4 regions of the Paenibacillus sp. FSL R5-0486 genome follow, and region 3 is predicted to be linked to each of the others. Evidence: predicted binding sites of a transcription regulator. Region 3 holds the regulator's gene; each other region holds the start of a gene.
What was found. The regulator Rex, encoded in region 3, represses fermentation and respiration genes when NADH is low (regulators of the CRP and FNR family bind a similar motif). The targets are predictions, from matches to a motif close to TTGTGAAATATTTCACAA.
Positions count from the first base shown of each region.

Region 1 (4,731 bases), 230 kb from region 3:
ATCATTGAAGAACCGATCTTTGATCAAGTGAAGAAAAAAATGATTGCAAATGGCTGTTACTTTGTTAACAAAGATGAAGCAGCAAAATTGACAGCAGGTGCGATTAATACCGAGAAATGTGCGGTGAACCCGGCGATTGTTGGTCAATCTGCGGTAAGCATTGCGAAATTGTGCGGTATTGAAGTTCCAGCAGGCACCAAAATTCTCGTGGCCGAGATTGAAGGGGTAGGTACCAAATTCCCATTGTCGGCTGAGAAATTAAGCCCGGTACTGGCTTGTTACAAAGTTAAAACGGCAGCAGAGGGCATTGAACGTGCAGCAGAAGTGGTTGCTTTTGGCGGCATGGGTCACTCCTCGGTTATCCACTCCACAAATGAAGAAGTGATCGGCAAATTCGCAGATCGTCTGCAAACCGGACGGATTATTGTGAACTCACCATCCACACACGGTGCCATCGGGGATATCTACAACACAAACATGCCTTCATTGACACTGGGATGCGGATCATACGGACGTAACTCGACTTCTTCCAACGTAACCGCTGTGAACTTAATCAATGTGAAAAGGGTGGCTCGCCGTACCGTGAATATGCAATGGTTCAAAGTGCCGAACAAAGTCTACTTCGAAAAAGGAGCAACACAGTATCTTGCCAAAATGCCTGACATCACACGTGTGGCCATTATTACGGATGCCATGATGGTGAAGCTTGGATATGTTGAAAAGGTAGAACACTATCTGCGTCAACGCCAAATGCCAGTAGCGATCGAAGTATTCTCCGATGTAGAGCCAGATCCATCGACAACAACGGTAGATCGCGGAACCGAAATGATGCGCCGCTTCCAACCAGACTGCATTATCGCACTCGGCGGTGGATCACCGATGGATGCTGCCAAAGCCATGTGGTTGTTCTATGAATATCCGGACACGGACTTCAACGATCTGAAACAAAAATTCATGGATATCCGCAAACGGATCTACAAATATCCACGTCTCGGCGTAAAAGCGAAATTTGTAGCGATCCCAACCACATCGGGTACAGGTTCTGAAGTGACATCGTTCGCGGTTATCACAGATAAAAATCAAGGTAACACCAAATATCCATTGGCCGACTATGAGCTGACACCAGACGTAGCGATTGTCGATCCAGAATTCGTATATTCCCTGCCTAGAACAGCGGTTGCCGACACAGGAATGGACGTACTGACGCATGCGATTGAAGCTTATGTATCTGTTATGGCAAATGATTACACGGATGGACTTGCGATCAAAGCAATCCAACTGGTATTCCAATACCTGGAGCAATCTGCGCTGCAAGGAGATAAACTGGCACGTGAAAAAATGCATAATGCTTCCACGATTGCAGGTATGGCGTTTGCCAACGCATTCCTGGGCATTAACCACAGCTTGGCGCACAAATGGGGCGGTCAGTATCACACCGCACACGGACGCACCAATGCCATTCTGATGCCACACGTCATTCGTTACAACGCAAAAAAACCGACCAAATTTGCATCGTTCCCGAAATATTCGCACTTTGTAGCGGATGAGCGGTATGCCGAAATTGCCCGCATACTGGGATTGCCTGCTCGTACGACAGAAGAAGGCGTAACCAGTCTTATCAATGCCATCCGTAAACTGAACAAAATCTTGGGTATTGAAGAATCGTTCCAAGAGATCGGATTCGATGCCAAAGACTTTGAAGCACATGTCGATTATCTGGCAGACCGTGCCTTCGAAGACCAATGTACAACCGCCAATCCGAAGTTGCCGCTGGTAACTGAACTGGCTGATGTATACCGCAACGCTTTCTACGGAAAGTTTGAATAATAAATTTAGAACAAAGCGTGCTTTACGGCAAGAAGATCAGGGTTCCCCGAGAGGGGAGCCCCGATTGCCGTCTTTCACACAATAACGAGTGGGCAGAAAAACAGAAGAGTGAAGCCTCTGTTTTTCAGGAGTATTTTAAGATTTGGTTTGCTCCGAGCATAGAGGAGCAAAAGGGTTCTAGAGAGGTTACACGGAATCCGTGACGTGGCTGTTTGAGCCAGATGTTCACACAATAACGGAGTGGGCAGAAAAACAGAAGAGCGAGCATCTGTTTTTCAGGAGTATTCTAAGATTTGGTTTGCTCCGAGCATAGAGGAGCAAAGGGTTCTAGAGAGGTTACACGGAATCCGTGACGTGGCTGTTTGAGCCAGATGTTCACACAATAACGGAGTGGGCAGAAAAACAGAAGAAGCGGAGCGTTCGCCTTTATCCCCGGATTTTCCCCTTTGAAATATAAAATTGAAAAAATCCGGGGATAACAGCGATCGGAAGTTGTTCTGCCCGCGCAGTGGCTAAGTGTGAATTTACAGGGGTCAATGGGACACAGCGCAGGTGGAGTGAGTTAGTTCACTGGCTTTGTGACAAAAATCACAGATGATGAAAGCCCCAAGTCGTATACTGAAAATGTAAGAAAAACATTCATCCCGCGGTTCCGGTTCCCAAGTAGAGAGAACATGTTCCGGTTTATGTGAAACAATTCACATTAATCGCGGCTCTGGGCACACAATGCTACGAATGAAGCAAGATGTTATGTGTCCAGAAATCCAAATTAGTGGAGGGATTACGATGTCGGTGATTGAAAAAGATGTCAAACAACAAACAGGCTGGAGAAACTTTACCAAAGGAACATGGACCAAATCCGTAGATGTGAATGATTTTCTGGCACACAACTTGTCTCCGTATTACGGCGACGAAGCATTTCTCGCAGGTGCAACCCAGAATACCAAAGAATTGTGGGAGATCGTATCTGATCTGACCAAAAAAGAACGGGATAACGGCGGTGTCCTTGACGTTGACGTGAACACACCAGGTACTATTATTTCTCACCAACCCGGTTATCTGGATCAATCCAAAGAGCAGATTGTCGGCGTTCAGACCGATGCTCCGTTCAAACGTTCCATTCAACCAACAGGCGGAATTCGCATGATGATTGACGCATGTGAGGCATATGGCTTTGAAATGCCACAGGGCGTCATTGATATATTTACAAACATTCGCAAAACACACAACCAGGGTGTATTCGATGCTTATACTTCCGACATGCGTGCAGCGCGTAAAGCAGGAATTATTACAGGTCTGCCAGATGCTTACGGCCGTGGCCGGATCATCGGTGACTATCGTCGTGTAGCTTTGTACGGGGTAGACTTCCTGATTCGTAACAAAAAAGGCGAACTGAATGCACTCGAAGTTGATGTTATTGATGAAGATGTCATTCGTCTGCGGGAAGAATTGTCTGAACAGATTCGTGCATTGCAAGAATTGAAACAATTGGGCGATATGCACGGGTTCGATATTTCCTTGCCAGCGACAACAGCAAAAGAAGCGTTCCAATGGTTGTACTTCGGTTATCTCGCTGCGATCAAAGAACAGAACGGTGCTGCGATGTCACTGGGACGTGTATCTTCTTTCCTGGATATCTACATTGAACGTGACCTGCAAGAAGGGATTCTGTCCGAAGAACAGGCTCAGGAATTGGTTGACCATTTTGTAATGAAACTGCGGATCGTCAAATTCCTGCGTACACCGGATTACAACGAACTGTTCAGTGGAGATCCAACATGGGTGACTGAGTCCATCGGTGGTATGTCCGTGAATGGCGAAACACGTGTAACCAAAAACAGTTTCCGTTTCCTGCATACACTGCACAACCTGGGTCCTGCACCAGAACCAAACTTGACTGTTCTCTGGTCAACGAAACTTCCAGAAGCTTTCAAAGATTATTGCAGTAAAGTATCCATCGAAACCAGCTCAATCCAGTATGAAAATGATGATCTGATGCGTCCGATCTACGGTGACGATTACGGTATTGCTTGCTGTGTGTCGGCGATGAAGATCGGGAAACAAATGCAATTCTTCGGCGCTCGTGCCAACCTGGCAAAAGCTCTCCTGTATGCGATCAACGGTGGTCGTGACGAGAAATCCGGAGCACAAGTTGGACCTGAGTATCCTGCCATTACTAGCGAAGTGCTGGATTACAATGAGGTTATGAAACGCTTCAAACCAATGATGGAGTGGCTGGCTAAGCTGTATATGAACACCCTCAACGTCATTCACTACATGCACGATAAATACAGCTATGAGCGTATCGAAATGGCATTGCATGACCGTGACATTGTACGTACGATGGCTTGCGGTATCGCTGGTCTGTCGGTTACAGCAGATTCACTGAGTGCGATCAAATATGCCAAAGTAAAACCAATTCGTAACGAACAAGGCATCGCTGTTGATTTCGAAATCGAAGGAGACTTCCCTTGTTACGGTAACAATGAAGACAGCGTAGACAGCATTGCTGTTGAACTGGTCGAGAACTTTATGGGCATGATTCGCAAGCACAAAGCTTACCGTAACGCAGTTCCAACACAATCCGTTCTGACGATCACTTCCAACGTGGTATATGGTAAGAAAACAGGGACTACACCGGATGGTCGTAAAGCAGGTGAACCATTTGCTCCAGGTGCAAACCCAATGCATGGTCGTGACAAAAAAGGTGCACTGGCATCCCTTGGCTCGGTAGCCAAATTGCCTTATGAACACAGTCTTGACGGGATTTCCAATACCTTCTCCATCGTGCCAAAAGCATTGGGTAAAGAGGAGACTACACGTAAATCCAATCTGACTGCGATGATGGATGGTTACTTCGGTCAAAACGCTCATCACCTGAACGTTAACGTATTTGATCGTCAG
Region 1 is NZ_CP150237.1:4,630,173-4,634,903, reverse strand. It holds gene adhE (bifunctional acetaldehyde-CoA/alcohol dehydrogenase) at 1-1,827, shown strand, start outside; gene pflB (formate C-acetyltransferase) at 2,614-4,731, shown strand, end outside.
Region 1: pflB (formate C-acetyltransferase) is a predicted target of Rex. The motif match lies at 2,514-2,531, and genes of this name have one in related genera.

Region 2 (4,731 bases), 690 kb from region 3:
CATCCGTTCGTTAACAAAACGGGATTCTTTCTCATCTTCGTGTGTGTCTGGTGCAATCATGCCAAGGTAGTAGTTGATCGCTGGACGACATTTGGAACAACCTTCAGGTTGACTCCAACCCAGTACATTCATGACCTCTTTGGTCGTTTGTAATCCTTTTTCACGAATCTCGGCTACGATTTCATCTCGACCCATGGAAGTACATCCGCAGATGCCCTGTTTGGCTCCAGTACTGAAACTGTCTCCAAGTACATATTGCAGAATCTGTTCCACAACCGGTTTACACCCACCGCAAGAGCGTGTTGCACCGGTACAGGCTTTGATTTCATCAACAGTGGTAAGGCCCTGGTTTGTAATGACATCAACAATGGCTCCTTTGGTTACCCCGTTACATCCACAGACGATCTCGTCCTCGGGCATCGTTTCAACAGAGGTTGCTTTCTTATGACCGCCGCAGCCTGTACCCATGAGTGAACCATACAATTCCTCGGTCATTTCGGTTTGATTTTTAATCAGTTTCTGCAATTCGGCAGAATCCGTAATGTCACCGAAGAGAACAGCGCCGACCATTTTATTATCACGAAGCAGAATTTTTTTGTAGGTCCGTTTCCAGTCATCTTTGTGCGAAATGACGGTGTGCTCTGGGCTGTCGATGAATTCACCGGTTGAAAACACGTCCACACCCGAAATTTTCAATTTCGTGGATACAACTGAACCTTCATAAGGAGCGGTCTCCACACCGCAGATATGTTTCGCCAGAATCATACCTTGCTCGAACAATGGGGCAACGAGGCCGTAACATACCCCGCGGTGCTCTGTACATTCCCCAACCGAGTACACATTCTCAAGTGAAGTCTGCATATAGTCATTCACGACAATGCCCCGATTCACTTCCATACCGCTTTCACGAGCTACGACCGTATTAGGTTTAATCCCTACAGCCATGACCACAAAATCAACATTCAGAACCGTATTATCTGCAAAACGAATCCCTTCAACGCGTTCGCCGCCCAGCAGTTCGGAAGTCTGCGCACCCATCTTGAACCGGATACCCTGACGTTCCAATTCAGCTTTCAACATGGCTGAAGCTTGTGGATCAAGCTGACGCTCCATCAGATCTTCCATCAGATGCACTACGGTAACTTCCATACCAAGTTGTACCAATCCTTTGGCAGCTTCAAGGCCTAGCAGTCCGCCCCCGATAACGGCCGCTCGTTTATACTGTTTAGCAGCTTCCAGCATGACATTGCAATCGGCGATATCGCGGAAACCGACAACACCTTCTTTGTCATGTCCTGGTACAGGGAGAATGAAGGAGTTGGAGCCAGTCGCAATGATGATTTTGTCATAAGGAACGCGAGTTCCATCTTCAGTCACAACTTCGTGCGTCTCGGCATCGATTCGTGTAACCGTTGTGCCTGTGTGCAGCGTAATGCCGTAATCTTCATACCAGTGAAGGTCGTTCAGTACGATATCGTCCAGAGTTTTGCTTCCTTCCAGTACATAAGACAACATAATGCGGTTGTAGTTAGGATAGGGCTCTGTGCCAAAAACGGTAATATCAAATCGCGTAGTTAATTTTAAAATTTGCTCAACGGTACTGATTCCTGCCATACCGTTACCAATGATAATGAGGTTCTCTTTTTTTCCGTTCATGTGTGTATGCCTCCTTGAATAGACGCTGTACATTACTCAAAATTTTAGTGGTTTATATTTGAAATTATACAAGTAGTTGACGACAGTTTATGTGATTTAATTCACTAATAAAGATAAAAGAGTCATAAATATAATAATGTGAGCCCCATCACAGAAAGTTATATTTATTTTCATACAAATAAGAAATGCGAACTATTGTTCTTATTTTGTTTTCGTTGTAAAATCGAAACTGGGCCGTATTGTTCCCGATTTCTTCGAAAGGACGTTTTTGCATCATGATGGGAAGATCTCACCTTATTATCGGGACCGGCGTGTCGCTTTCTGTTCTGCAGTTGGCCGGTATGCCGGTGACTGCGCCGGCAGTTACGGTTGCTCTGATTGGTTCGTTATTGCCTGACATTGATGAGCCAAATTCGCTGCTGGTATCCAGAGCCTTGCCTAACAGTCTGATCAGGTTGTTACAGACGATTCTGTTGCCCACAGCTGTATTTGTGTACTTCTATGTTCATGCCAAACCATGGAACCTGTTGCTTGCGATCCTCATTGCGCTTGTGTCATTCCTGCCTTCGCGTTCGCTTCGCAAAGTGTTGATGTTTGCGATTGGACTTGGACTGGTTTTCTATGGTCACGCGTTCGCACCGTGGAACTTGATTGCAGGCAGTTTGTTAATGCTCTGCACCACACTGACTCATAGGGGACTGACACATACCCTGTACGGAACCGCAATATGGGCGGGCTTGTTGTACAGCACGACCCAGCAGCAGGGACCGGAGATCTGGGTAGCGGGAGGCACGGCATATGCGATGCATCTGTTGGCCGATTCACTAACCAATCGGGGTATTCGTCCGTTACCACCGCTCAAGTGGCGCATACGGGTGAATCTGATGAGTACAGGGACCAAGCGTGGGGCCGTTGTAGAGAATGTCTGCATTGTGCTTACTCTTATTTTGGCCTGGATTGCATTCTCACCGCTATTTCTATAGCCATCCAAAAACGCCAGCCCACATATTGTGGGCTGGCGTTTACAGGAATGCATTTCATAATGATTGGATCGTGGATCGTAATAACCTAGCCAATTCAGGATTGAGAAGGAGAATCAGTCAGGTCGTCAATATCGGAAGAACCAAATACAAATAAAACAACAAGAATGACAATGATCAGTAGTTCAGCGAACCCATTTCCGTCAAAGTCAGACATCACTTCAACCTCATTTCTTGGTGTTTAGGAATTGATTCTCTGTTGGAAAGCCCGTATAACGTCATTCAACGTCATATCACCACCGATCTCATCGAGGAATTGCACCAGTTTGTCTTGATTCGATGGTGTAATATTTTGTAGCGATTTATACTGCCCGACCAGTTCAACGACCAGTGTAGCTTCTCGAAACAACGTGACCGCATCCACTCTTAACTTCCCACTTACCAGTAATGCTGCAACGATAAGTTCCAGATTTCTTCCTTTAAGGTTGCCATTGAGAAGGGTGTTTGCGGCATTTGTTTTTTTGGAACCTTTATTCGATTTTCCATTCCTTCTCACTGCCATAACAGGTCCCCCGCTGTTTGGTGTTTAATTCATCTTCCGTTATTGTATCTTATGTGTAATTCCCTATAATGTTCGGCCTATTAATCTACGTGTCTAACTGATATCGTTGTGAATATAAAAAAGAGACCTCCCGATGGTTAGGAGGTCTCTTGTCAACTGTTACGCGTTATTAATTATGGTATTCATCGTTGTCCGATCCAGACCTTTGACCAGCTTCACGATCAGTTCTTTGGCTGCATCGTAGTCATCCGTATGAATGATGGAAGATGAGGTATGGATATAACGTGCGCAGATACCAACAACTATTGATGGTACACCAATGCCACTCAGGTGAACTTGACCTGCATCTGTACCCCCTGGTGAGATGAAATACTGCATTTTGATCTGATTGGATGAAGCCGTATCTTGAACATATTCAACCATTCCGCGATGGGTGAACATACCCGGGTCAAAAATACGAAGCAATGCGCCTTCTCCGATATGTCCAAATGACTGTTTGTCACCTGTCATATCATTTGCCGCGCTACAGTCAAGTGCAAAGAAGATATCAGGCTGAATCAGATTGGCCGCCGTACGTGCACCGCGAAGCCCCAGTTCTTCCTGAACCGTTGCACCAGCGTAAAGCGTGTTAGGAAGTTTTTCCTTGTGCAGCGCTTCAACCAGTTCAAGTGCAAGTCCTACGCCGTAACGATTATCCCACGCTTTGGCCATAATTTTTTTCGGGTTCGCCATAGGCGTAAATTCACAGATCGGTACGATCTGCATCCCTGGATGAATGCCCCAGGATTCTGCTTCCGCACGGTTGTCTGCTCCAATATCGAGATACATGGAATTCAGATCCACAGGTTTATTCCGCTGGGACTCGTCCAGCAAGTGTGCAGGTGTAGAACCTACAACTCCGGTAATCCGACGATCAGGTGTGATGATTTCCAATCGTTGAGACAGTACAGCCTGACTCCACCATCCACCCAGTGGACGGAACTTGATCATACCTGTTTCGGTAATGCCAGTAGTCATGAAACCTACTTCATCAAAGTGTCCGGCTACCATAACTTTAGGACCGGATTCCTCCCCGCGTAATACACCAAATAGACTCCCCAGGCGATCCTGGACGAACTCATCGGTATAAGCGGAAAGCTTATCTTTCATCCAGCCGCGAAGCTCACGTTCAAAACCGGATGCGGAAGGAAATTCCGTCAACGTACGGAACATATCCATCGTTTTTTCATTCATGTGTCAACAACTCCTCTGTTGGTATGTATTTCAGGTCACAGTAGAACGGCTACCCGCCTGTTGTCCTTTAAATGTAATTCAAAAAGTCTTTTATCTTTTTGAACATGCACTTTAATATGCTGAGGACTTGTTATTTAACCACTGGTCACATTACAGTATGAACCTTGCGCAAGTGATTGTCCATGTTTATGTCACGTATTTAAGGCATATTTTGGGCGCTTACCGTGTCCAAGTTTCATGACTCTATCCGCTGTAGTCGCAGTCCTGATGCCACTTCAATGAATATGAATATATGGAGGA
Region 2 is NZ_CP150237.1:5,096,461-5,101,191, reverse strand. It holds gene nirB (nitrite reductase large subunit NirB) at 1-1,656, opposite strand, end outside; gene MKY01_RS22585 (metal-dependent hydrolase) at 1,932-2,639, shown strand; gene MKY01_RS22580 (hypothetical protein) at 2,878-3,198, opposite strand; gene MKY01_RS22575 (M42 family metallopeptidase) at 3,358-4,431, opposite strand.
Region 2: nirB (nitrite reductase large subunit NirB) is a predicted target of Rex. The motif match lies at 1,746-1,763, and genes of this name have one in related genera.

Region 3 (4,731 bases):
TTCGGACATGCCATTCTGCAGCAGCTCACTGTGTACAGCGTTTGCACCCTTAACCGGCTGATTGTTTGCGTCGAACTTAACCCAGACCATAACATCCTGGTTATCCTTGTTTTTGCCGATCAGGGTCCAGTAGATGTTGTCAGAGCCTTCTTTGTCTCCCCAGATGTACTTACGCAATTCATCATAGGATGTAATGCCCAGTTGCTCCTGTGCTGCCTGTATGGCGAGCGCTTCTTCCTTGCGTTGGTCCTGCGTGACATGGACGTAATAACGCTGAAGTCCAAACAGAATCAGAACCAGTGCAAGCAGCGAAATCCATATCCACTTCTTTTTTTTCTTCAAAAGCCGAACTTCCTTTCCCTATGATGCTGTCCTGCAATTAACGAGCAAGCAGACCATCAAATGCCAATTGAGACTCACGCAAAATGCGTTCTTCATCCAGCGTCAGACATTCGCCATGTTTCACCACTTGTTTTCCATCCACCCATACGTGCTCAACATCTTTAGCAGAAGCCGAGTAGATTGTATGTGAGATCAGGTCTGTATGTGGATAGAAATGTGCCTGTTCAATGTCCAAGGCGATAAAGTCAGCCTTCATGCCGACCTGGAGTGCTCCGGTATTGTTCAAGAAGATAGATTTGGCACCGTATGACGTTCCGAGTAATAACGCTTCGCCTGCTGGCACTGCCGTCGGGTCACCAGATACACCTTTGTGGATCAATGCAGCCAGTCTCATTTCCTCGAACATATCCAGGTTGTTGTTGCTTGCCGGTCCGTCTGTTCCGAGTGACACGGTAACTCCTGCTTTCAGCAACGCAGGTACCCGCGCAACACCGGAAGCGAGTTTCAGGTTACTTCCCGGGTTATGGGATACAGCCACATCATGACGGGCCAGAATCTCAATCTCTTCGTCATTCAGATGCACCGCATGTGCAACCAGGGATGGACGAGAGAAAAAGCCCAGTTTCTCCAGATGTGCCACAGGACGCAGTCCATAATCAGCCACGTTCTGCTCGACTTCACGAAGCGTTTCCGACATATGTGTATGAAGGGGAAGGTTTAGGTCGTTCGCGACCTGCACAAGCTTCTCTATGTAGTCAGGAGGGCATGTATATGGTGCATGTGGCGAGATTACGGTTGTAATGCGACCATCTGCCTGTCCATTCCACTCACGCGCAAACGCAGCCGACTCCTCCAGCTTCCGCAATTGTTCTTCTTCCGAGCACAACCCGATTACACCACGTGCCAGTGCTGCTCTAACGCCGGATTGCTCCACAACTTTGGCAACTTGATCCATGTGATCGTACATGTCCAGGAAAGCTGTAGTTCCGCCTTTCAACATTTCAAGCACCGATAGCGAAGTTCCCCAATATACGTCTTCTGAAGTCATTTTCGCTTCCATCGGCCACATTTTTTCCTGCAACCATACTTGCAATGCAAGATCGTCTCCGTGCCCTCTGAGCAACGACATCGCTGCATGACCATGCGTATTGATCAGACCCGGCAGGAAGAACAGTCCTTTTCCATCCACTTTGGTACAATTTTTGTCTTCATCCGGCAATGTCTCACCAATATGCACAATCTTGTCATTCTCAACAACCATGTATCCGTGGACCACGTTCCATGTTGTGCCGCCTTCATTAACGGCAAATTTGCCGTTGTGAATTACCCATCTATTTGTTGTCATCTTCCTCGTCGTCCTTTCCAGTCTCCAAGTAATAGGCCAAACTAAGCAGATCCGTTGTAAAGTCAGCATGGTGAATGCGGATATGCGGCGGTGTTTTTAGAATGGTTGGTGCAAAATTAAGGATCGCTTCAATTCCTGATTCAATAAGCTGATCGGCTACATTTTGGGCTTCCGTATCCGGAACCGTGATAATTCCGATGCGAATGTTTTCCATTTTAACCGCTTCCGTCAATTCATCCATTGGTTTTACCGTCAAACTGTTGATTTGACTACCTATCTTCGGTCCATATGCATCAAATACAGCAACAATCTTCATGTTGTCTTTCAGATATGCGTTGTAGTTGGACAAGGCTTGACCGAGGTTACCCGCTCCTACCAGAGCTACATTAATTTGCTGATCGATTTTGAGAATGTGACGAATTTTCTCGATCAAATAGGATACATCATACCCGATCCCTTTACGACCAAAATCACCGAAGTAAGCCAGGTCTTTACGAATTTGGGCCGGATTCAGATCCAGCCTCTGTCCAAGCTCTTGAGAAGAAACAGTAGCCACCTCACGCTGATGCAACTCGTTCAAATAACGCAAGTAAACAGGCAGACGTCGTACCACCGCTTCCGAAATTTTATCCGATTTCATTCTTGCTCCCCCTTACCAAGGCCACGATAAAATAATAGATGAAAAGATGAGCATTCTGTATAAAACTCAAAGATAAACGTGACATTTTATACAGAATGCTCCTTGTAATTTAGGTTATAAGTTCTTACGTGCAACTGCTTTAATCGGATACGGAAATATCTAATAAAGTTTAACGCCAAACGATAGTGTCATGCAATGATATAACGAACAAAACAACCATTATTTTTGTTCATTAGCAGGTTTTTCCAACCACTCAGTAATTCGTGGAACCATTTGCTCCGTGAGCATATGCTCCATTTTGGGACCAGGTAATGAATACAAAAAGAATTTACCATAATACGCTTCAATCACCCGTGTATCATAAACAATGACAATTCCTCTGTCCTTTGCTGTACGTACCAATCGGCCAAATCCCTGCTTGAAACGAATGACCGCTTGTGGCACGGACAGTTTCATGAACGGATTTTTCTTCTGTTCCTGGAGCAACTCACTCTTGGCTTCCACCAACGGATGATTCGGTGGCTGGAAAGGCAGTCGCACAATAGCGAGACAAGTTAACGCCTCTCCCGGGATATCTACACCCTCCCAGAAGCTACTTGTGCCCAGAAGTACCGTTGCTTTGGCATCTTGAAACCTGCGAGTCAATTTGGAACGACTTCCACTGTCAACGCCTTGCCCAAGCAACGAGATGTCGTTGCCAGACAGTGCCTCCTTCAGCGGATCATAGACCTGTCGCAACATCTTGTATGAAGTAAACAGAACCATCATGCGTCCACGCGTAGCAATTGCCGTCTCTGCGAGTGATTGCACCAGCATATTAACAAAGTGCGCATCACCCACACTTCCCTTCACACTTGGGAAATCACGCGGAATCACCAGAAGTGCCTGATCGCGATAGTTGAAAGGTGATGGCAACATCGACGTTAATAGCCGATTGTTCTCGGCGGCTTCCTGCAAGCCAAGCTGTTCAATCATGAACTGGAATGACTTATCTACCGAAAGCGTAGCCGATGTAAGCACAACACTTTTCTTTTTATCAAAAAATAAATCCTTAAGTTGTGCACTCACATCTACAGGTACGGCATACAGCTGGAGAGATTTGCTGCGGAATTGGCCGCTGGCTTCCATCCAGTACACCGTTTTGGCGTCATCCATACGCATGAAGAAACGTAGATTCTCCTTCAATGTGGTCAGATCTTTCAGCAATCCTGTAATGTCCGTGATCAGACTATCCGATTGATAATCATCCTGATCCTCTTTCACTTCAAGCAGCAATTTGTCCCCTTTGCGAACCAAATCGCCCAGAGTCACATAGATCTGGTTCTCCAGATCCTGCAACTCCTGCCATTTTGCAGGTTTCTGAGATGCTTTCAGACGCAGTGAAAATTGCCCCGTCTCTCCCGGTGAAGCATCACTTCGTTCAGGCAAGAGACCAAACAAGGCATCGCTCATACGATCCCACAGCTCCTTAACTTCAAGAGCGAGCGGGAACATCTGATCCACCATGGAGCCCCATTGCACCGAATTTTCATGCCCGGAAAACTGCGAACGAAGCATAGGTAGCTGACCATTACGACTGTCTTTAAATAGGCGGGTCAGTGTATGAACCAAGGTGAAATATTTCATATGCATTCCAAGATGTTTACCAGCGACATCCTCCAGATGATGTGCCTCATCGATCACAAGACTCTCATAGGCCGGCAGCAGCTGATGCGCGGCTTTCACATCCGTAAATAATTTGGAGTGATTGGTGATTACGATATCAGACAACCCTGCTTCATGTTTGGCACGATGGTAGAAGCATTTACGGAACCATGGACAGGATCTTCCCAGACATGATTCGGATTCACTCTGTACGGTCTCCCAGAAGTCCCCTCCGCGTCCGCTAAGGTTAAGTTCCTCATCATCTCCGGTTTCGGTCTGCGTAAGCCAGACGATCATCTGAGCAGCTGTGAAATAATCCTCTTTCGGTGTGGCGAATTCACGTTTATTGATTTTGTGTTCAAATTTGCGCAGGCACAGGTAATGTCCACGTCCTTTGAATACAGCAGCCTTAAACGGGAACGGAACCACTTGAGTCAGCATCGGAATGTCCCGCTCTCTCAATTGCTCCTGCAGATTGATCGTATGCGTGCTAACCATAACTTTCTGTTCTTGCTTCACACTTTCATAAATAGCAGGCAACAGATACCCTAGAGATTTACCGGTACCCGTTCCAGCTTCGATCAAGAGATGTTTCTCTTCATCCAAGGCTTGCCTTACACTGCTGAACATCTGAGTCTGCGCTTCACGCTCTTCGTAATGATCCAGTGTATCCTTCAGATTCTCCCGAACCTGGTCCATAAACTGTTCGAAGCTTACACCATCGAGGGGGTTAGCCTCCCGCTCATCGCGTGGTGCACCA
Region 3 is NZ_CP150237.1:4,401,771-4,406,501, forward strand. It holds gene MKY01_RS19495 (DUF5590 domain-containing protein) at 1-342, opposite strand, end outside; gene MKY01_RS19500 (amidohydrolase) at 380-1,687, opposite strand; gene MKY01_RS19505 (redox-sensing transcriptional repressor Rex) at 1,674-2,327, opposite strand; gene dinG (ATP-dependent DNA helicase DinG) at 2,547-4,731, opposite strand, start outside.

Region 4 (4,731 bases), 2.9 Mb from region 3:
GAGATGTTGCTCTCTCCACTTAAATCCGTTTTCACTCCACCCATCATGTAATGGGCAGCAGGTGCAACGGGAATCCAGTCCGTTGTCATGTCTAATCCATAACGCATACAAGTCTCATATATGGTAGGGAACCGATGCTTGATCATCTCTGGCTGTTCATGTGTAATGTCCAAGTACACAAAGGTACTGTTGGTGGACTCCATCTCACTAACAATCGCTCGTGCCACGATATCGCGTGGGGCAAGTTCAAGCTGGGCATGATAACGATCCATGAAGCGCTCACCCTTCACATTGCGCAAATATGCTCCTTCGCCGCGTACGGCTTCTGACACAAGGAAACGCGGGGCCCCAGGGTAACATAGAGAGGTGGGGTGGAATTGGATAAATTCCATGTCACGAACAATAGCCCCAGCCCGATAAGCCATGGCTACACCATCGGCAGTAGCTACATCCGGATTCGTCGTGTATCGGTACAGTTGTCCTGCCCCACCAGAACAAAGAACGGTTGCCTGTGCCTTCACGAACACTTGCGATCCGTCATCCTTCTGAACCAGAGCGCCAATGCATTCCCCTCGATCTCGATCCGTAATCAGGTCAACAACAAAATGCTCATCCCATACTTCAATCCCAGGATGTTCATTCACTTCAACAGCAAGCGCACGTACAATCTCATATCCCGTTGCATCTCCGTTGGCATGCAAAATACGGCGGTGGCTATGCGCACCTTCCTGCGTCAACGCCAACTCGCCGTTCTCCAGATCAAATAAAGTACCCAAACGAATCAGTTCCTTCACTCCGTCGGGACCCTCATTCACCAATACCTCTACCGCTTCGGAGCGGCATAAGCCCGCTCCTGCTACAAGTGTGTCCTGCAAGTGGTAAGCAGGCGAATCATCCTCAGCAATAACCGCAGCGATGCCTCCCTGCGCATATCTGGTGTTACTTTCAAGTAATGACTTCTTTGTGATCATTAATACACGTTGTTGTTCGCTTGCCTTAATGGCAGTAAACAAACCAGCAATCCCTGAGCCTATAACCAGTACATCCGTCTCTACCATGGGTAGCGCAGACAGATCGAAATCAACTAAATATTGCGGTATCATGTTATTCACCTGTCTTGGAGCAAGAGTAGCGCATCCTACTTTACCAACAACATGCGCTCTAGCGATTCTCTGGCTTTGTCGGCAACGGCCGGTGGCACGTAGATTTGCGGCTTCATCGTTTCCAGGCATTTCACCAGTTTCTTCAAGTTGTTCACCTTCATGTTGGGACATACGAGGAACTTGGTAGCAAAGTGGAACTGTTTATCCGGACTATCCAGACGAAGCTGATATCCTGTACCATCTTCGGTACCTACGATAAATTCCTTCGCTGATGAATTTTTGCAATACTCCAGAATAGCTGTTGTGCTGCCTACAAAATCACCCATTTCTACAACCTCAGGGCGACACTCTGGATGGACAACAAACTCCGCATTGGGATGCTTGGCTCTCATCTCCACCACATCTTTGACTGTAAGCATATCGTGAGTGTTGCAGTAACCTTCCCATATAATCATTTTCTTGTCTGTATGCTGCTGCACATAATGTCCCAGGTTTTTATCCGGTACCCAGATAATTTCGTCGGAATCCACCGATTGAATAACCCGGACTGCGTTCGCTGATGTACAACAGATGTCAGTCTCTGCTTTGATCTCAGCCGAGGAATTGATATACGTAACCACCTTGGCATTAGGATGTTGTGCTTTCAATTTGCGTAGTCCATCCACATTCACCATATCTGCCATTGGGCAGCCCGCACGTTCGTCCGGGATAATAACTGTTTTATTTGGCGCAAGAATTTTAGCGCTTTCACCCATAAAATGAACACCACAGAAAACGATCACATCCGCATCTGTCTGTGCTGCCTTCTGGGCTAACAGAAATGAATCTCCACGGAAGTCGGCAACCTCCTGTACTTCGTCACGTTGATAATAATGGGCAAGAATAATGGCATTACGTTCCTTCTTCAACACCATAAGCCGCTCACGCAGCTCGCGGTTCATCTCAGCCTTGCGCTCTAAAGCCAGAGCTTCCACCTGTGATCCTCTCCTTTATCGGGACAGCGTCATGCGCTGTTTCGTGGGCTAACCTAAGTCGTTATCTTCGCTTGAGAAACGAATCACAAGCGGTTTAACAACTAATTTACACAACGTTCACGACTCTGTCAATAAATGAAAAAGGCCCGGGACAGCGCTGTAACCACCTGTTTGCTAACTGGTTCGCCATCTAACTCCCGTTTATCTTTATCTATCCTCTTTTAAAATAATGGATAAAAAAAGAGAGCCTCGAGGGCTCTCTTGATTTCACCTGCTATCATAGCCAGATGTATTATGCATTAAGACGTTGGCTTCGTTCCGCCATCATCCGGGTTATTGTTATTACCCTTTTCCAGATTCGGAGCTTCGTTTGGAATATCTCCGGCTGGTGGCTCAGGCGTTTCATCTTTACCTTGAATACGAACACGCACATCACCGATGGTGTCGATGATTGGCTCTCCGCCTTCAGTTGGTGTGCCTTCACCATCATTGTCATTCTCTGCTTTTGGAGTCAAAGAACCTGTTTCGATCAATTGCTTGATCTGATCCATTTCCAAAGTCTCAACCTCAAGCAAAGTTTGAGCGATCAGGTGCATCTCTTTTGAATGTTTAACAAGCAAGTCCTTACACTTCTCATAACAGTCATTAATAAAGCGTTGCATTTCCTGATCAATCTCGTAAGCAATGGAATCCGAGTAATTCTGTTCATGACCGATATCCCGACCAAGGAATACCTGTCCTTGTGAACTTCCGAATTGCATAGGTCCCAATTTCTCACTCATACCGTATTCCATAACCATGCTGCGAACAATACCTGTCGCTTGCTGGAAGTCACTGTATGCACCAGTACCAATTTCTCCGATGAACAATTCTTCAGCTACACGACCCCCGAGAAGTCCGGTTACTTTATCCAGCAATTCCTGCTTGGTAACCAGCATACGGTCTTCTTTTGGCAACATGATTACATATCCACCCGCACGTCCGCGCGGAATAATGGTCACTTTATGTACCATATCAGCATGTTCGAGGAAGTATCCAACAATGGTATGACCTGCTTCGTGATAAGCAACGATTCGTTTCTCGCGATCACTGATGACACGGCTTTTCTTCTCCGTACCAACGATGACACGGTCAATCGCTTCGTCAACTTCCTTCATGGAAATATCTTTACGGTTACGACGCGCTGCAAGCAATGCCGCTTCGTTCAAGAGATTCTCCAAATCCGCACCAGAGAAACCTGTTGTACGCTTCGCGATAATATCCATCTTCACATCTTTGGTCAGTGGTTTATTACGGGAATGTACTTTCAGGACAGCTTCACGACCTCTTACATCAGGGCGGTCAACCGTAATTTGACGGTCAAAACGTCCTGGACGCAGCAAGGCAGGGTCCAAAATATCTGCACGGTTCGTTGCGGCAATGATGATAATACCTTCATTAACTCCGAATCCGTCCATCTCAACGAGCAACTGGTTGAGTGTCTGTTCACGTTCATCGTGACCACCACCGAGACCAGCACCACGCTGACGTCCTACAGCATCAATCTCATCGATAAAGATGATACATGGGGCATTTTTCTTCGCATTTTCAAACAAATCACGTACACGTGATGCACCGACACCGACAAACATTTCCACGAAGTCGGAACCTGAAATAGTGAAGAATGGTACACCCGCTTCACCGGCTACGGCACGAGCGAGCAATGTTTTACCGGTACCTGGAGGCCCTACGAGCAATACGCCCTTAGGAATCCGCGCACCTACTGCTGCGAATTTACGAGGGTCCTTGAGGAAGTCTACAACCTCAACAAGTTCCTGTTTCTCTTCGTCAGCACCCGCAACATCTTCAAATGTAACCCGCTTCTTCTCTTCGTTGTAGAGACGAGCACGGCTTTTACCAAAGTTCATTACTTTACCGCCGCCGCCTTGAGCCTGATTAAACAGGAAGAAGAACAGCAGGAACATAATGATCAAAGGAATAAAGGAAGTCAGCAACGTCAACCAGATGCTGTCACCTTTCATTGGCTCCTGATGATATTGGAAATTGTTAGTTTCACTTGCAGCTACAAGCTCACTAATTGCCTCATCCGTAGGAGGAATATACGTTGAGAAATTTTCTGATTTGGCGCCATCAGGTGCCTTCTTGTATTGACCGGTCACGAGATACGTTTGACCGTTGAATTGAACCGTCAATTCAGAGACATTGTTGGCTTTGATCGCTGCACGCAACTGATCATATCTAGGATTATCGGTGGCTTCGCCGCCATTGCTGACGAACTGGACTATCCCCACCACAACTAAAAAAAGAATCAAATAAAAACCAGAATTCCGGATGAACCGATTCATCCCCTACCTCCTCTCGAGACACTTTAATTATTTTAACATAGCCCGACATGGCTTCTCAACAGAAGCCAAGAACAGCTCAAGGCTTGGGTCGGGCAGGATATTAGCTACTATAGACTTCCGGCTTCAAAATCCCGATATAGGGCAGGTTCCGGTACTTCTCCGCAAAATCCAAACCGTAACCAACGATGAACGCGTCAGGAATGTCAAAGCCTGTGTAATGAGCTTCCAACTCAACTTTACGGCCTGAAGGCTTGTCGAACAGCGTGACCACTCGCACCGACTCGGCACCGCGGTTTTCTAGCAGTTCAA
Region 4 is NZ_CP150237.1:63,584-68,314, reverse strand. It holds gene nadB (L-aspartate oxidase) at 1-1,103, opposite strand, end outside; gene nadA (quinolinate synthase NadA) at 1,139-2,077, opposite strand; gene ftsH (ATP-dependent zinc metalloprotease FtsH) at 2,377-4,422, opposite strand; gene hpt (hypoxanthine phosphoribosyltransferase) at 4,523-4,731, opposite strand, start outside.
Region 4: nadA (quinolinate synthase NadA) is a predicted target of Rex. The motif match lies at 2,149-2,166, and genes of this name have one in related genera.